One region of the Streptomyces sp. NPDC032091 genome, then DNA from elsewhere that is predicted to be linked to it. Evidence: riboswitches for the same ligand, from Rfam matches in the RefSeq annotation. Region 1 holds a riboswitch; the other holds the start of a gene.
What was found. Region 1 has a riboswitch for ZMP and ZTP ahead of ACZ5NJ_RS27415 (bifunctional 5,10-methylenetetrahydrofolate dehydrogenase/5,10-methenyltetrahydrofolate cyclohydrolase). Riboswitches for the same ligand answer to the same signal wherever they lie in the genome.
Positions count from the first base shown of each region.

Region 2: it holds a riboswitch for ZMP and ZTP, as region 1 does, so the genes downstream of both, ACZ5NJ_RS16615 (serine hydroxymethyltransferase) here and ACZ5NJ_RS27415 (bifunctional 5,10-methylenetetrahydrofolate dehydrogenase/5,10-methenyltetrahydrofolate cyclohydrolase) in region 1, are expected to answer to the same signal.

Region 1 is NZ_JBVILR010000019.1:115,151-122,721, reverse strand. It holds gene ACZ5NJ_RS27425 (helix-turn-helix domain-containing protein) at 64-885, shown strand; gene ACZ5NJ_RS27420 (NAD(P)/FAD-dependent oxidoreductase) at 1,172-2,656, shown strand; gene ACZ5NJ_RS27415 (bifunctional 5,10-methylenetetrahydrofolate dehydrogenase/5,10-methenyltetrahydrofolate cyclohydrolase) at 2,756-3,601, opposite strand; ZMP/ZTP riboswitch at 3,676-3,775, opposite strand; gene ACZ5NJ_RS27410 (class I SAM-dependent methyltransferase) at 3,845-4,606, shown strand; gene ACZ5NJ_RS27405 (RNA polymerase sigma factor) at 4,854-6,431, shown strand; gene ACZ5NJ_RS27400 (amino acid permease) at 6,530-7,571, opposite strand, start outside.
Region 2 is NZ_JBVILR010000009.1:43,436-53,701, reverse strand. It holds gene ACZ5NJ_RS16675 (hypothetical protein) at 1-4, shown strand, start outside; gene ACZ5NJ_RS16670 (hypothetical protein) at 8-1,141, shown strand; gene ACZ5NJ_RS16665 (carboxymuconolactone decarboxylase family protein) at 1,184-1,693, opposite strand; gene pdxR (MocR-like pyridoxine biosynthesis transcription factor PdxR) at 1,740-3,155, shown strand; gene ACZ5NJ_RS16655 (ATP-binding protein) at 3,136-3,567, opposite strand; gene ACZ5NJ_RS16650 (helix-turn-helix domain-containing protein) at 3,676-4,503, shown strand; gene ACZ5NJ_RS16645 (DUF397 domain-containing protein) at 4,500-4,691, shown strand; gene ACZ5NJ_RS16640 (DUF397 domain-containing protein) at 4,688-4,873, shown strand; gene ACZ5NJ_RS16635 (DMT family protein) at 4,860-5,690, opposite strand; gene ACZ5NJ_RS16630 (hypothetical protein) at 5,791-6,090, shown strand; gene ACZ5NJ_RS16625 (glutathionylspermidine synthase family protein) at 6,096-7,286, shown strand; gene rocD (ornithine--oxo-acid transaminase) at 7,326-8,534, opposite strand; ZMP/ZTP riboswitch at 8,651-8,741, shown strand; gene ACZ5NJ_RS16615 (serine hydroxymethyltransferase) at 8,777-10,045, shown strand; gene trpS (tryptophan--tRNA ligase) at 10,127-10,266, shown strand, end outside.

The DNA of each region.
Region 1 (7,571 bases):
GCGCGCCGTCCGGGCGGTGGACGCGTCCGGCCGGGACGGCGTCCCTCGGCTAACGTCGTGTTCATGACCACCTCGACCTCGGCGGGCGGCGCCGGTTCCGTGGGCCCCCTGTTGCGCGCGTGGCGGGTGCGGCGCGGGATCAGCCAGCTGGAGCTGGCGGGCCGTGCCGACTCCTCCTCGCGGCACATCAGCTTCATCGAGACGGGCCGCTCGCGGCCCAGCGAGGAGATGGTGCTGCGGCTGGCCGGCCACCTCGACGTGCCGGTGCGGGAGCGCAACGCCCTGCTGCTGGCGGCCGGTTACGCGCCCCGCTACCCGCACACCCCGCTCGACGACCCGTCCCTGGGCGCCCTGCGCGAGGGCCTGGAGCGGCTGCTGACCGGCTACGAGCCGTACCCGGCGCTGGTCGTGGACGGGACGTACACGGTGATCGCCGCCAACCGGGGCATCGCGATGCTGCTGGAGGGGGTGGCGGAGCACCTGCTGGCGCCGGCGCCGAACGCGATGCGGCTCACCCTGCACCCGGAGGGGCTCGCCCCGCGGATCCGCAACCTGCGCCGGTGGCGGGCCCATCTGCTGGGCCAGATGGAACGGCAGATGGCGCCGGCCCGGTCGGCGCCGCTGCGTGCCCTGTACGAGGAGGTGGCGGCGTACCCGGTGGCGGAGCGGCAGGGCGACGCCGAGCCGGGCGACGCCGAGCCGGACGAGGCCGTCCCGCCCATCGCGCTGCCCCTGCGGATCGAACACGACGGGCGGCTGCTGTCGTTCGTGTCGTCCGTTTCCACCTTCAACACGCCGATGGACGTGACCGTCGCCGAACTGGCCGTCGAGACCTTCCTGCCGGCGGACCCGGCGACGGCGAAGTACCTGCGCACCCTGGGGTGACCGCCGGGGCCGGGGGGCGATGACCCCGGAGGCCGAGGCGGTGCGCCGGACGCGGGTGCGCCCGTGACCGCATTTGTGGAAGGTGCTGGTTGGGCGACGGGAGCGGCGGTTAGGCTGCGCTGCGGACGAACCAGACCGAACGTCTTGTCGACATGTGGAGAATGACCCGGTGCGAGCCGCCTCCCGATCCCACACCGCCGGAGGGCAGGCCCATGAGGACCACGCGGACCGTGCGGCGGCCCGGCGCCACGCGGCCGGCCCGGCCCGAGACAGAGAGCCCGACACGATGAACCAGTCCTCCGCGCCCCGCCACGCCGTCGTCATCGGCGGCAGCCTGAGCGGCCTCCTCGCCGCCGCCGTGCTGGCCGAACACGCCACGGTCACCGTGATCGACGCCGACCGGCTGCCCGACGGGCCGGCCCCGCGCCGCGGGCTCCCCCAGGGCCGGCACACGCATCTGCTGTGGTCGGGCGGGGCGCGTGCCATGGAGCGGATCCTGCCCGGGGTCATCGACGCCTGGACCGGCGCGGGCGCCCTGCGCCGCAGCCTGCCGACCGACCTGGTCACCAAGACCGCCCAGGGCTGGATCCCGCGTTGCCGGGAGAAGCAGTTCAACATCTCCTGCAGCCGCGACCTCCTCGACTCGGTGGTCCGCGCCCGGGTGCGGGGGCTGCCGGGGGTCACCCTGCTGCAGGAGAGCCGGGTGAGCGGGCTGGAGGGCACGGCGGCCCGGATCACCGGCGTCCGCGTCGACACCCCCGAGGAGCGGGACCGGCTGGTGCGCGCCGACCTGGTGGTCGACGCGAGCGGACGCGGCTCGCGCGCCCCGGCCTGGCTGGGGGAGCTCGGGGTGTCCGGTATCCGGCAGGCCGAGGTGGACTCCGGACTCGTCTACGCGACGCGGGTCTTCGAGGCCCCGGCCGGGGCCCACGAGGCGGGCTTCCCCATCGTCAACGTCCAGTCCGATCCGCGGGTTCCCGTACCGGGGCAGACGGCCACGATCGTTCCCATCGAGGGCGGTCGGTGGCAGGCCACCCTGTCCGGCACCCGGGGCGGCCAGCCGACCGGGGACCCGGACCTGTTCGTCGCGTTCGCCAAGGGGGTCCGCGACCCGATCGTCGGCGAACTGCTGGAGGGCCGGAAGCCCCTGACCGACGTGGCCGTCACCCCGGGCACCGCCAACCGCCGCGTCTTCTTCGAGAAGGCGCCGCTGCCCGACGGGTTCTTCGCCGTCGGCGACTCGGTCGCCACCTTCAACCCGCTGTACGGGCAGGGCATGTCGGTGGCGGCGCAGTCGCTGCTGGCCGTCCGGGCCCTGCTGCGGGCCAAGGGGCTCGGCCACCCCGGCATCGGCCGGGCGGCGCAGCGGGCGATCGCGCCGGCGGTGGGCGCCGCCTGGGAGCTGGCCACCTCGCAGGACATCCTCTACCCGGGGGCCACCGGGACGAAGCTGCGGGCGGGCGCCGGGCTGGTCAACGCGTACGTGGACCGGCTGATGACGGGGGCCACCACCGACGAGGCGCTGACCGGCGTGCTGTTCGACGTCATCACCATGAGCAGCGCGCCCACCCGCTGGCTGCGCCCGCCGGTGGTCTGGCACGTGCTGCGGGCCTCGGACCGGGGGGCGTCCCAGGAGCCGCCGCTGACGGCGGCGGAGCGGGCCGTCGCGGGCCTCGGCCGGGCGAAGGGCCCCGGGCCCGGAACCGGCGGCGCTCCGGTGCGCCCGGCCGCACAGGCGGGATCCGTCGACTCGGTCGGCCAGGCCCCCTGAGCGGCGGCCGCCCCGACGCGGCCCGGCCGCCCGCGCGCACACGGCGGGCGCCCCGGACCGCGGAGGTCCGGGGCGCCCGCCGTACGGGGGTGCGGCGGCTCAGAGGTCCGCGAGGTCCAGGCCGGCCTGGGCGGCCGCGGCGTGCACGGTCTGCTCCAGCAGGACCGCGATCGTCATCGGGCCGACACCGCCGGGCACCGGGGTGATCAGCGAGGCGCGGGCGGCGGCCGACTCGAAGTGGACGTCGCCGACGTTGCCCTCGTTGTAGCCGGCGTCCAGGACGACCGCGCCCTCCTTGATGTCCTCGCCCCGGATGAACTCGGCCTTGCCGACGGCGGCGACCAGCACGTCGGCCTGGCGGACGATCGAGGACAGGTCCTTGGTGCGGGAGTGGCAGTAGGTGACGGTGGCGTTCTGCTCCAGCAGCAGCATCCCGGCGGGCTTGCCCAGGATCGCGCTGCGGCCGACCACGACGGCGTGCTTGCCGGTGAGGTCCACCTCGTACTCGGCGAGCAGGCGCATGATGCCGCCGGGGGTGCAGGAGACGAAGCCGGGCAGGCCGAAGCCCATGGCGGCGAAGGAGTGCATGGTGACCCCGTCGACGTCCTTGCCGGGGGCGATGGCCTCGAAGGCGGCCCGCTCGTCGATGTGGTGCGGGACCGGGTGCTGGAGCAGGATGCCGCTGATCGCGGGGTCCTCGGAGAGCGCCGTGATCGTGGCGACGAGCTCCTCGGTGGTGGTCTCCGCCGGGAGCTCCACGTGGCGGGAGGTGATCCCGGCCTTGGCGCAGCGGTTCTGCTTCATGCGCACGTACGTGACGGACGCGGGGTCCTCGCCGACCAGGACGGTGGCCAGGCAGGGCGCGGTGCCGGTGCGCTCGGTGATCTTCGCCGCGAGGGCGGCGGTCTCCTGCGAGATGCGGCGGGCGAGGGCGGTGCCGTCCATGAGCTGGGCGGTGGCCGAGGGGGCAGTCGTCACGGGGTCTCCTGAACGTCGCTGCGGATCGCTGGTCGCGGATCGCGGTTCGCCCAGGCGCGCGGCAGTCGACGTACGGGGAGGTGCGTACGCCGGGCCGCTCCCCGGTGGTGATCCACCCGAACGCCAGTCACGGCCCTGCCTCCACTGTAATCGAACCGTCCACCGGTTTATCCGGTGGATGACCGGCGCCGATGCTGGGACGATCGAGACATGACGCGCACTTTCGACCATCTCGTCGCCGAGGCGGAATCCGTCTCGGCGGACGGCTGGGACTTCTCCTGGCTCGACGGCCGGGCCACCGAGCAGCGCCCCTCCTGGGGGTACCAGCGGCTGCTCGGCGAACGCCTGTCCCGGGTGCGCTCCGCCCTGGACGTCCAGACCGGCGGCGGAGAGGTGCTGGCCGGGGCGGGCCCGCTGCCGCCGCTGACGGCGGCCACGGAGTCCTGGCCGCCGAACATCGAGAAGGCGACCCGGCTGCTGCACCCGCTGGGCGCCGTGGTGGTCGCGGACGCCGACGAGCCGCCGCTGCCCTTCGGCGACGCGGCCTTCGAGCTGGTGACCAGCCGCCACCCGGTGACCATCTGGTGGGAGGAGATCGCCCGGGTGCTGAGACCGGGCGGCACCTACTTCTCGCAGCAGGTCGGTCCGGCCAGCGTCTTCGAGCTGGTCGAGTACTTCCTGGGCCCTCAGCCGGAGGAGGTCCGGCGCGCCCGGCACCCCGACGACGCGGTGGCGGACGCGGGGAAGGCGGGCCTGGAGGTGGTCGACCTGCGCTCCGAGCGGCTGCGTACGGAATTCCACGACATCGGAGCCGTGATCTACTTCCTGAGGAAGGTGATCTGGATGGTGCCGGGCTTCACGGTCGGGCAGTACCGGGACCGGCTGCGGGAGCTCCACGAACGGATCGAGCGCGACGGTCCGTTCGTCGCGCACACCGCCCGGTTCCTCATCGAGGCCCGCAAACCGGACTGATGCGGGGGCGTGCGTACGAGGCGCGTCCGGCACCGGTCCGGCGCGGACGGAAGCGCGCGGGATCGGTTGCCCGGACACAGCGTGGCGCAGGTCACTCAATTCAGCGCGTAACGAATCGACTCGGGCGGGCGATGAACCGACAGGTGTCCTCGCGCGGCCCCGGAATACAGCCCCTCCGGGGACTGTTTCCCGAGTCCGCGCGATGATTCCCGCCCACCCCTTATCTGTTCGCAACGAGAGGCTCCTTGTGTCGCTCAGCCCGTCCCGTACGTTCCCTCCGGAGATCGCCGAATCGGAGGCCCTCGTCGCGCTCGTCGAGCGCGGCCGCGAGCAGGGTCACATCAACGGTGACGATGTGCGCCAGGCCTTCGAGGCCGGCCGCATCCCGGTGGACCAGTGGAAGCGGGTCCTGCGCAGCCTGAACCAGGTCCTGGACGAGGAGGGTGTCGCCCTCCACGTCAGCGCCGCCCCCGCCACCAAGGCTGCTGCCAAGAAGCCCCGCAAGGCAGCCGCCGCCCCGGCCCGCACCGTGACCAAGAAGGCGGCCGCGCCGCGCCCCATCGGCGCGCGCAAGGCCTCGGTCGCCGCCGCCCCGGCCGCCGCCGCGGCGATATCCGCTCCGTCGGCCGCCGCCGCGGAGGAGGTGTCGGCCGAGGCCGCCGCCGAGCCCAAGAAGCGCACGGTCAAGAAGACCGCGGCCAAGAAGGCCACGGCCACCAAGAAGACCGCCGCGAAGAAGACCACCGCCAAGGACGCCGACGACGCCGAGAACCCGGCCGTCGAGGGCGAGGAATGGGCCGTGGAGGACCTCGCCGACGAGACCGAGGAAGAGGCCCCCAAGGCCGGCGGCCAGGGCTTCGTGCTGTCCGACGAGGACGAGGACGACGCTCCGGCGCAGACCGTCATGGTGGCCGGTGCCACCGCCGACCCGGTCAAGGACTACCTCAAGCTCATCGGCAAGGTGCCGCTGCTCAACGCCGAGCAGGAGGTCGAACTCGCCAAGCGCATCGAGGCCGGTCTCTTCTCCGAGTACAAGCTCGAAGAGGAGGAGGACCACAAGCCCGCGTTCAAGCGCGAGCTGGAGATCCTCGTCGAGGACGGCCGCCGCGCCAAGAACCACCTGCTGGAGGCCAACCTCCGCCTCGTGGTCTCGCTGGCCAAGCGCTACACCGGCCGCGGCATGCTCTTCCTGGACCTGATCCAGGAGGGCAACGTCGGTCTGATCCGCGCCGTGGAGAAGTTCGACTACACCAAGGGCTTCAAGTTCTCCACGTACGCGACCTGGTGGATCCGGCAGGCGATCACGCGCGCCATGGCCGACCAGTCCCGCACCATCCGCATCCCCGTGCACATGGTCGAGATCATCAACAAGCTCGCCCGCGTGCAGCGCCAGATGCTCCAGGACCTGGGCCGCGAGCCCACCCCGGAGGAGCTGGGCAAGGAGCTCGACATGACCCCGGAGAAGGTCATCGAGGTCCAGAAGTACGGCCGCGAGCCGATCTCCCTGCACACCCCCCTGGGTGAGGAGGGCGACAGCGAGTTCGGTGACCTCATCGAGGACTCCGAGGCGGTCGTGCCCGCGGACGCGGTGTCCTTCACCTTCCTCCAGGAGCAGCTCCAGTCGATCCTGGGGACGCTCTCGGAGCGCGAGGCGGGCGTGGTCTCCATGCGCTACGGCCTCAACGACGGCCAGCCGAAGACGCTGGACGAGATCGGCCGCGTGTACGGGGTGACCCGTGAGCGCATCCGCCAGATCGAGTCCAAGACCATGTCGAAGCTGCGCCACCCGTCGCGCTCCCAGGTGCTGCGCGACTACCTGGACTGATCCCCGGGGACACACGAAAGCGGAGGCCCGCGCCGTTCGGCGCGGACCTCCGCGTTTTCGCCGTTTTCGCCGGATTCCGCCGTTCGTGAGCCGGCCGGTCAGGCCGCCGCGCGGCGCTTGCGGGCGGACATCAGGGCGTGGACCAGGACGCCCGCGAAGAGGAACAGGACGCCCTGGTAGACGGCCGCGTACCCGGATCCGGCGACCAGCCACATGGAGAAGGCGAAGGCCACTCCGGCCAGGACCGCGTCCCGGACCAGCTGTCCGCGCCGGACCCGTTCCGACTGGCCCGAGGCCAGGAAGTACAGCTGGGCGGCGGTGGAGAGCAGGTAGGGGACGGTCGCCGTGAAGGTGGTGATCAGGACCAGGGACTCGAAGACCGCCGCGGAGCCCGCGGTGTAGTTGTAGACGGTCAGGGCCGAGGCCAGGACGACCGTGACGAGGACGCCGGCCACCGGGACGCCGCGCTGCTTCTTCTCGAAGACCTTCGGGAAGAGTCCGTCCTTGGCGGCCGCGTACGGGGTCTGGGCGCCGAGCAGCGTCCAGCCGTTGAGGGCGCCGACCATCGAGATCACGGCGGCGCCGGCGACCAGCGTGCCGCCCCAGGTGCCGCCGAACATCGTGTCGACGGCGTCGGTGAAGGGGGCCTGGGAGGTGACCAGCTTGTCGTGGGCGACCAGGCCGAAGACGGCCAGGGTCCCCAGCAGGTAGACGGTGGCCGCGCCGACGGTGCCGAGGACGGTCGCGCGGCCGACGTTGCGGGCCGGGTCGCGGACCTCGCCCGCGCTGACGGCGGCGGACTCGACGCCGATGTAGCTGAAGAGCAGGATCGCGGCGGACGCGGAGACCGCCCCGACCGGGCTCTGACCGGTGGCCCGGAAGGGGCCGAGGTTGGCCGGGTCGAAGAAGAACAGCCCGCCGACGGCCACCAGCAGCAGCGGCACCAGCTTCAGGACGGTCGCGACCACCTGCACCGCGCCCACGTACCGGGTCCCGGCCAGGTTGGAGAGGGCCGGCAGCCACTGGACGGCGAGGGCGGCCAGGCACATCGACCACTTGTGCTCCCCGACCGCCGGGAAGAGCACGCCGAGGTAGCCGACGGAGGCCACGGCGAGGGCGGCGTTGGAGACCCAGGCGGTC
Region 2 (10,266 bases), on a different contig from region 1:
CTGACCGGTGTCCTCGGCCGACGACACCTGGTGGAACCCGCGCACCCAGCGCTGGGAGCCGGGCCCCCAGCCGCCGCACCCGAACGCACCGGATTCCGCGGCGGGGCCTTCCCACGGGCCGGGGCCTGCCCGTCCGGCGGAGCCGACCGGTCCGGCGGAGCCGTCGTACCCGGCGGAGCCGTCGCACCCGGCCGCGCCGTCGTACCCGGCCGCGCCCGCCGGGCCCGCGGCCTCCGAGGCACCCACGCAGGTCGGGACGCCCCCGCAGGTCGGGGCGCCCGGGCCGGCGGGGCAGCCCGCGTGGTACGAGCAGCCGGCGCGGCCCGGGTGGTACGACCAGCCGGCCGGGCAGGGGTGGGCCGCTCAGCCCGCCGCACCGGACGCGGGGCTGCCGCCGCTGCCGCCCCCGCCCGGGCCCGCCGGCCGGTTCCCGCCCCCTCCGCCGCCGCCCCCGTACGAGGAGGCCCGCCGGGCGACGCAGTGGCGGACCCCGCTGCTCGTCGGGGTGGCCGCGGCGGTGGTCGGCGGAGCCTCCGTCGCGGCGTGGATGCTGCTCGGCGGCAAGGACGGCGCGGCCACGGACGCCCGTCCGCCGGCCCGGACGGCCCAGGCCTCCGCGAGCCCGGAGCCGGTCACGCCCTCCCTGGGCACCCCCACCCCGAGCGCCACCCCCTCCGGCAGCCCGAGCCCCTCGGGCCGCCCCGGCTACACGGTGGTGCGCGACGAGGCCGGCTTCTCGGTGGCCGTGCCCTCCGGATGGGGGACCAGCCACGACGAGCAGGGCAACGGGGCCTTCTACCGTCCGCCCGGCGGGGACCGCAGCGCCCTGCTCCAGATCTTCCGGATCAGCGAGCCCGCCTCCACCGGCTCCTGCGAGCTGCTGCGGATGTCCTCCGAACGGCTGAGCGGCGGAACCCCCGCCTACCGCCAGGTGTCCATCGACCAGCTCGCCGGCGCCGCCTGCGAGCTGGTGTACGAGTACGACAGCGCGGAGTCACACGGCCGCCGGCGCGGCATGGAACGGATCGTCACCACCGCGGGCGGCGAACGGTGGGCGCTGCTGGCGGCCGGCCCGGCCACCGACGCCTCCACGACCCGCGCGAACCTGACGGCGGCCGTGGACTCCTTCCGCCCGGAGTGAGCGGAGCTCAGTGCTCGGTGCCCAGTGCTCAGTGCTCGCTGCTCAGTGCTTGAGCGACCCCGGGGCGTAGTGCCCCGGGGACAGCCGGGTGGTGACGGCGAACCGGTTCCACACGTTGATCATGGCGATGGCCGTGATCAGCTGGGCCAGCTCGGCCTCCTCGAAGTGCTTGGCGGCCCTCTCGTACACCTCGTCCGGGACGAAGCCGTCCGTCAGGACGGTGACGGCCTCGGTCAGCTCGATCGCCGCCAGCTCCTTCTCCGTGTAGAAGTGCCGCGACTCCTCCCAGGCGCTGAGCTGGACGATCCGCTCGACGCTCTCGCCCGCCGCGAGGGCGTCCTTGGTGTGCATGTCCAGGCAGAACGCGCAGTGGTTGATCTGCGAGGCGCGGATCTTGACCAGTTCGGCGATGGTCGGGTCCAGGCCCTTCTTCGAGGCGATGTCCAGCGCGACGGCCGCCTTGTACGCCTCCGGGGCGAGCTTGAACAGCTGCATGCGGGGGGTGTGCTCGGCGGCGAGTTCGGCGCTCTTCGGCTTCGTTTCGTTGCTCATGTGTCCACCGTACGGAGCGGGCGGCCCGCCTATATGGTCCATATCCATGACGGACTCGTGGGCCACTTACGGCGCCGACCTGCACCTGGACCTCTCCGCCGTCGCGGCGGGCGAGCGCGGCCTGCGCGCCGCGCTGACGGAGTCGCTGAGGGAGGCCGCGCGCAGCGGACGGCTGGCGCCCGGGACCCGGCTGCCGTCCTCCCGGACCTTCGCCGCCGACCTCGGCATCGCCCGCAACACGGTCGCGGAGGCCTACGCCGATCTCGTCGCCGAGGGCTGGCTGACGGCCCGCCAGGGGTCCGGCACCCGCGTCGCCGAACGGGCCGCGCCGCGCCGGGCCCCGGCGCCGGCCGCCCGGGTCCGCCGGCCCGCGCGGCGCGGGCCCGAGTACAGCCTGGTGCCCGGCTCCCCGGACGTGGGCGGCTTCCCGCGCGCCGCCTGGCTGACGGCCGCCCGGCGGGCCCTGACCGACGCCCCGAACGAGGCCTTCGGCTACTCCGACGCACGCGGCCGGATCGAACTGCGGGAGGCGCTCGCCGGGTACCTGGCGCGGGCGCGCGGGGTGTACGCGGACCCGGACCGCATCGTGCTGTGCGCCGGCTTCGTCCACGCCGCGCGGCTGCTCGGACAGGTGCTGCGGGGGCGCCGGGTACGGGAGATGGCCGTGGAGGGCTACAGCCTCGACCTGCACCGCGACCTGCTCACCGGGGCCGGGCTGCGGACCCGCCCGCTGTGGGTGGACGAGGCCGGGGCCCGCACCCGGGACCTGCCCGCCCTCGGCCCCCGGGTGGGCGCGGTACTGCTGACCCCGGCGCACCAGTTCCCCACCGGGGCGGCCCTCACCCCCGAGCGGCGGGCGGCGGCGGTGGACTGGGCGCGGAGCACCGGCGGGCTGATCCTGGAGGACGACTACGACGGGGAGTTCCGCTACGACCGCCAGCCGGTCGGCGCGCTCCAGGGCCTGGACCCCGACCGGGTGGTCTACCTGGGCACCGCGAGCAAGTCCCTCGCCCCGGCGCTGCGGATGGGCTGGATGGTAGTCCCCCCGGACCTGCTGGAGGAGGTGCTGGCGGCGAAGGGCCCGGCCGAGTGGACGTCGAGCGCGCTGGACCAGCTGACCCTGGCGGAGTTCATGACGTCCGGGGCGTACGACCGGCACGTACGGGCGATGCGGCTGCGCTACCGGCGCCGGCGTGACGAGCTGGTGGCCGCGCTGGGCGGACGGGTGCCCGTCTCCGGGATCGCGGCGGGGCTGCACGTCGTCCTGGACCTCCCGCCGGGCACGGAGCAGTCGATCGTCCAGGCCGCCGCCTGGCAGGGCCTGGCGGTGGAGGGGCTGGCGCGGTACCGGCACCCTGACTCGGGGATGCCGGCGCGGGAGGCGCTCGTGGTCGGCTACGGAACCCCGGCCGACAGTGCCTGGACCCCGACCCTGGAGGCCCTTACGGCCGCGCTGCCGTAGCGGTGGGGCGCCGCCGCTGGATCACTTCCGCCCAGACGGTCTTGCCGACCACCCGGCCGGTGACGCCCCAGGCGTCGGAGAGCGCCTCCACGATGTGCAGCCCGTAGCCGTGGCCGTCCCCGGCGGGGCGGAGGTCGGGCTGCCGCCCCGCGTGCGCGTCGGACACCTCGACCCGCAGCACCCCGTCCAGCCGCTTGAGCCCGAGCTCGAAGTCCCGCCCGGGTACGGAGCCGTGGGTCACGGCGTTGGCCGTGAGCTCGGCGACGACCTGCGCCACCCGGTCGGACTCGTCCCCGCCGAGCGGGAAGTCCCACCGGCACAGTTCGAGCACCGCCAGATGCCGGGCGAGGCGTGCGCCTCGTCGGGTGCTGCTGAACCGCTGGCGCCATTCGTTTCCGGGGTGGTCGGACATGCCGCCGCTCCTCTCCGTAACTGTCCCACTACTGGATGGGTTCAGCGTGTCCGGCCGCTGGGCATCCTTCAACTTGCAGGAATTGAACGGAGAGATCAGGGGGCGCAGTTGAACCGCAAGGATCTTGACCCCGAGTCCTCGCCGGGGGCGGCGTTCGGGGAGCGCCTGCGCGTGATGCGGGACGAACGGGGCTGGACCCAGGAGGAACTGGGGGAGCGGACGGGCTTCTCCGGCACGCACATCTCCGCCGTCGAAACTGGTCGGCGCCCTCCAACTGCCCGCTTCGCGGCAAGTGTGGACAGGGCGTTCGGGACCGGAGACCAGTTCGAACGGCGCGGCAGGGCCGTGCGGAACACGGCGCTGCTGGAGGGCTTCCCGGAGTACGTCAAGCACGAGGGGCTGGCCGTGGAGATCCGGCTCTTCAACATCGGAATCATCCCCGGTCTGTTGCAGACGCCGGAGTACGCGGAAGCGTTGACTCGGGGCGATGTGCGACGGGGCGCGATCACGCCGGAACAGGCTGACGAGCGCGTTTCGTTCCTCGCGCGGCGGCAGGCTGCCTTGGTCCGTCCACGGCCACCCATGCTGCTGGTGGTGATGGACGAGAGCTGTATCCGCCGTCCGGTCGGCGGATTCGGCGTGATGGAGGCCCAGTTGGCGCATCTGGTCGAGTTTGCTGAGCTGCCGAACACAGTGCTTCAGGTGGCACCGTTCGAGATAGGTGAGCGTCGGCCGTTCAACCTCCCTGTCAACTTGCTCACGTTGATGGACCGCTCCATGCTTGCGTACGCCGAGACACACGCTCAGGGGCACGTGGACCGTGAGAGCGCAGCGGTCCTACCTCTGTTGACGGCCTACCATCAACTTCAGGCCGAATCGCTGTCCCAGGCGGCCTCTGTAGCCATGATCAATGAGGTACGAAAGGGCACCCCGTGACGAGCGCAAGCGAATCCCCCCGCTGGTTCACCTCTTCCTACAGCGCCAACGGCGGTGACTGCGTCGAAGTAGCCCTCAACCTCCCCGGCACCGTCCCCGTCCGGGACTCCAAGGCCTCCGGCGGGCCGGTGCTCAACTTCCGGGCGGAGGCGTTCGCGGCCTTCGTCGCGGGTATCAAGGCCCCATGACGACCACCCCGCGCTGGCGCAAGTCCTCCTACAGCAACAACGGCGGCCAGTGCGTCGAGGTCGCCCTCAACCTCCCCGCCACCGTCCCCGTCCGGGACTCCAAGGCGGGCGACGCCGGGCCGGTGCTGACCTTCGGAGCAGCCGCCTTCGCCGCCTTCCTCGGAGCCGTCAGGACTCCTTAGGCTCCCCGAACCGCGACAGCGCAAGCGCTCCGGCCACCGCCACCGCGAAGCCCGTCACGGCCAGCCAGGCCAGGCCTTCGCGGGGGCGGTCGCCGAGCCAGGCCACGCCCACCAGCGCCGGCCCGACGGTCTCACCGAGGACCAGGCCGGCCGTCGCCGCTGTGACCGAGCCCCGCTCCAACGCGGAGGTCAGCAGCAGGAAGGCCGCCGCCCCGCCCAGCAGCAGTGCGTACAGCGCCGGGTTCCGCAGCTCTCGCAGGGACAGGGTGTCGATGAGCCGGACGGCCACCTCCACCACCCCGAAGCCCGTCCCGGCCGCGAGGCCCAGCACCAGCGCGCGCGAGCCCTCCGGCAGCCGGCCCGCCACCGCGCCCACCAGCAGCACCAGAGCGGCCACCGCCAGCAGCCCGAGCTTCAGCGCGAGCGATCCGACCCCGTGCCCCTCCTCACCGGAGGCCAGCCCGAGCATCAGCAGCCCCGCGCACACCACCGCCACCGCGCCCCACTCCAGCCGCGACAGCCGCACCCCCAGCAGCCGGGCCGCGACCACGGCCGTCACCGCCAGGCTCGCCGCCAGCGCCGCCCCGACCGCGTAGATCGGGACGTGCCGCAGGGCGACGATCTGGAGCACGAATCCCACCGCGTCCAACCCCAGCCCCACCACGTACCGCCACTGCCGCACCGCCCGCAGGAACAGGGCCGCGTCGACCCCCGACCCCGACCTTGTCGCCTCCGGCCGGGACGCGGCCCGCGCCGCCATCGCCTGGAGGACCGAGGCCGTACCGAAACACACCGCCGCGCCCAGCGCGCAAACCATTCCGATCAGCACGAAACCCGACTCTAGGGCCGCCGCCGTGACAAGGGTGTGACGACGGCCGGATTCCCTCCCTCCGTTCGGCCGATCTAAGGTGCTCGCCATGGACACCAGCGACACCACCCGACGACGCATGCGCTCCGGCGCGGTCGCCCTCGGCGGCATGGGCCTGCTCGCCGCCACCCTCGTGGCCTGCGGCAGCAGCGACGAGCCCGACAAGCGCTGCGCGTCCAAGTCCACGCTGGAGCACCTCAACTCCAAGGACTGCAAGAGCGGCGGCCGCGGCGCGTACTACTACGGCGGCACCGTCAGCAACGGCAAGGTGACCGGCGGCAGCTTCGACAAGTCGGCCGTCACCCGCGGCGGCATCGGCGGCAGCCACTCCGGCTCCTCCGGCGGCTGATCCGCATGGAGCGCCACACCATCGAACCCCGCCCCGACTGGCAGAAGACGGTCGAGGAGCAGGGCCTGATCTACCCCCTCACCCGCTTCCCCGACGACTCCCTGCGCCCCTACTGGGACGAGAGCGCGTACTACTCCTTCTCCCTCCCCGAGGTCGAGGCGCTGGAGAACGTCGTCGAGGAACTGCACGCCATGTGCCTGGCGGCGGCCGCCCACATCGTGGAGCACGACCGTTTCGCCGACCTCGGCATCACCGACCCGAAGGTCGCGGCCCTCATCGCCGAGTCCTGGCGGCGGCGCGCCGAGCAGCCCTCCCTCTACGGCCGTTTCGACCTGCGCTACGACGGCTCCGGCAGCCCCGCCAAGCTGCTGGAGTACAACGCCGACACCCCCACCTCCCTGGTGGAGGCGGCGAGCCCGCAGTGGTTCTGGATGGAGGAGCGCTTCCCCGGCGCCGACCAGTGGAACTCCCTGCACGAGCGGCTCGTCGACGCCTGGCGCCGGCAGGCCGAACTGCTGCCGCCCGGCCCGCTGCACTTCGCGCACTCCGAGACCGACGAGCTCGGCGAGGACCTGATGACGGTCGCCTACCTCCAGGAGACCGCCGAACAGGCCGGCCTGGAGACCCACGCCCTGTCCGTGGAGACCATCGGCTGGGACAGCCTCTCGCACCGCTTCGTCGACGAAAAGCTCCGCTTCATCCGCGGCTGCTTCAAGCTCTACCCGTGGGAGTGGCTGGTCGACGACGAGTTCGGCCCGCACGTCCTCGGCACCTACGACCACGGCGGCGGCTCCGGCACCACCGCCTGGATCGAACCGCTGTGGAAGATGCTGCTGGCCAACAAGGCGCTGCTGGCGATCCTCTGGGAGCTCTTCCCCGAACACCCGAACCTGCTGCCCGCCTACCTCGACGGCCCCCGCGAGCTCGCCGACACCGTCGGGTACGCCGCCAAGCCCCTGCTGGGCCGCGAGGGCGCCGGGGTCACCCTGCACGAGCCGGGCGGCGAGCCGTTCGTCCCGGCCGAGGGGGAGACGTACGTCTTCCAGGCCCTCTCCCCGCTGCCCGACTTCGACGGCAACCGCGTGGTCCTCGGCGCGTGGGTGGTCGAGGAGGAGGCGGCCGGGCTCGGCATCCGCGAGTCGGCGGGGCCCGTCACGGACGAGTACGCCCGCTTCCTGCCGCACGTCATCCTCTGATCCTCCCGGGGGTGCCCGGCCGGGCACCCCCGCCCCCCGTCAGCCGGCGGCGAGGACCGTCCGCAGTTGCTCCAGACCCCAGTCCAGGTCCTCCTTGGAGATCACCAGCGGCGGGGCGATCCGGATCGTCGACCCGTGCGTGTCCTTCACCAGGACCCCGCGCTCCATCAGCTTCTCCGAGATTTCCCGGCCCGTGCCGCGCGCCGGGTCGATGTCGACGCCCGCCCACAGCCCGCGCCCGCGCACGGCGGTCACGGCGCCGCTGCCGACCAGCAGGTTCAGCTCCCGGTGCAGGTGGTCGCCGAGTTCGGCGGCGCGCTGCTGGTACTCGCCGGTGCGCAGCATCGCGATCACCTCCAGGGCTACGGCGCAGGCGAGGGGGTTCCCGCCGAAGGTGGAGCCGTGCTCCCCGGGCCGGAACACGCCGAGGACGTCGCGGTCGGCGACGACCGCGGATACCGGGACCACACCGCCGCCCAGCGCCTTCCCCAGCACGTACACGTCGGGGACGACGTCCTCGTGCTCGCAGGCGAAGGTCTTCCCGGTGCGGCCCAGGCCCGACTGGATCTCGTCCGCCATGAACAGCACGTTCCGCTCGCGCGTCAGCTCCCGGACCCCGGCCAGGTAGCCGGGCGGCGGGACCAGCACGCCCGCCTCGCCCTGGATCGGCTCCAGCAGCACGGCGACGGTGTTCGCGGTGACGGCGGCGGCCAGGGCGGTGAGGTCCCCGTACGGGACGATCTCGAAGCCGGGGGTGTAGGGGCCGTAGTGGTCGCGGGCCTCGTGATCGGTGGAGAAGGAGACGATGGTCGTCGTGCGGCCGTGGAAGTTGTTCGCCGCGACAACGATCTTGGCCTGGCCGTCCGGGACGCCCTTGACCTCGTAGCCCCACTTGCGGGCCGTCTTCACCGCCGTCTCCACGGCCTCCGCGCCCGTGTTCATGGGCAGCACCGCCTCCTTGCCGCACAGCGCGGCCAGTTCGGTGCAGAAGTCGGCGAAGCGGTCGTGGTGGAAGGCGCGGGAGGTGAGGGTGACCCGCTCCAGCTGGGCCTTGGCCGCGTCGATCAGACGCCGGTTGCCGTGGCCGAAGTTGAGCGCCGAGTACCCGGCGAGCATGTCGAGGTAGCGGCGCCCCTCCACGTCGGTCATCCACGCGCCCTCCGCCGAAGCCACGACGACCGGGAGGGGGTGGTAGTTGTGCGCGCTGTGCTCGTCGGCGGAGCGGATGGCATCAACTGTTCTCGACACGGGGTCTCCGATCGTCCGTCTGCTGGTGACGCGGGTGACATGGGTGGCGTCCTTTGTATCGTCGCTCGGATCGTGGACGCGGAAACCTCCCGGGTGCCGCGCCCGCTAAGGTGTTCGGTACGCACGGCGACTGGCGTACGGGGAACCAACTCCGGGGGAGTCGTGCGCGTACGACCGCACACAGGGCCGCTCGCCTGGGCCTCGCGGGGACGAGACACGACATCGACCCCGGAGGAGCCGCGATGACCGCGCACCGCCAGCCCGCCCTGCTCGCCACCGACCCCGAGCTCGCCTCGCTCGTCACCGCCGAGGAAACCCTCCAGGCGGAGACCCTGCGGCTGATCCCCAGCGAGAACTACGTCTCCGCGGCCGTCCTGGAGGCCTCCGGGACGGTCCTGCAGAACAAGTACAGCGAGGGCTACCCGGGCCGCCGCTACTACGAGGGCCAGCAGAACATCGACCGCGTCGAGGCCCTCGCCATCGAGCGGGCCAAGGGCCTGTTCGGGGTGGACCACGCCAACGTCCAGCCGTACTCCGGCTCCCCGGCCAACCTGGCCGTCTACCTGGCCTTCGCCCGGCCCGGCGACACCGTGATGGGCATGGCCCTGCCGATGGGCGGCCACCTGACGCACGGCTGGGGCGTGTCGGCCACCGGCTCCTGGTTCCGCGGCGTCCAGTACGGGGTGCGGGCCGAGGACGGCCTGATCGACTACGACGCGGTGCGCGAGCTGGCCCTGGCCGAGCGCCCGAAGATCCTGTTCTGCGGTGGCACGGCCCTGCCGCGCACGATCGACTTCGAGGCGTTCGCCTCGATCGCGGCGGAGGCGGGCGCGGTCCTGGTCGCGGACGTGGCCCACATCGCCGGCCTCATCGCGGGCGGGGCCCACCCGTCGCCGGTGCCGTACGCGGACGTGGTCTCCACGACCACCCACAAGACCCTGCGCGGGCCGCGCGGCGCGATGCTGATGTGCAAGGAGGAGCACGCGAAGGCCATCGACAAGGCGGTCTTCCCCGGCCTCCAGGGCGGCCCGCACAACCAGACGACGGCGGGCATCGCGGTGGCCCTGCACGAGGCGGCCCAGCCGTCCTTCACGGCGTACGCGCACGCGGTCGTCGCCAACGCGAAGGCGCTGGCGGCGGCGCTGCTGGAGCGGGGCTTCGACCTGGTCTCGGGCGGCACGGACAACCACCTGATCCTGATGGACCTGACCTCGCGGGGCGTGCCGGGGAAGATCGCGGCGAAGGCGCTGGACCGGGCCGGCATCGTCGTCAACTACAACACGGTGCCGTTCGACCCGCGCAAGCCGTTCGACCCCTCGGGGATCCGGATCGGCACGCCGTCGCTGACCTCGCGCGGCCTGTCGGCCGAGCACATGCCGGCCGTCGCCGACTGGATCTCCCGCGCGGTGGACGCCGCCGCGAAGGGTGACGAGCCGGCCCTGGCCGCGATCCGCGCCGAGGTCTGCGACCTCCTGGCGGCCTACCCGGCCCCGGGCCTCCCGGTGGCGTAGCTCCTCCCCGCCCTCGGGGGTCCGCCACAGGACCCCCGAGGGCTGGGCCGGGACCCGGTCGGTACCTGAGAGAATGGCGGCATGGCTTCTGATCGTCCTCGCGCGCTCTCCGGCATCCAGCCCACCTCCGGCTCGTTCCACCTCGGGAACTACCTCGGAGCGATCCGCCAGTACGTCGCCCTGCAGGAGACGCACGACGCCTTCTACATGGTCGTCGACCT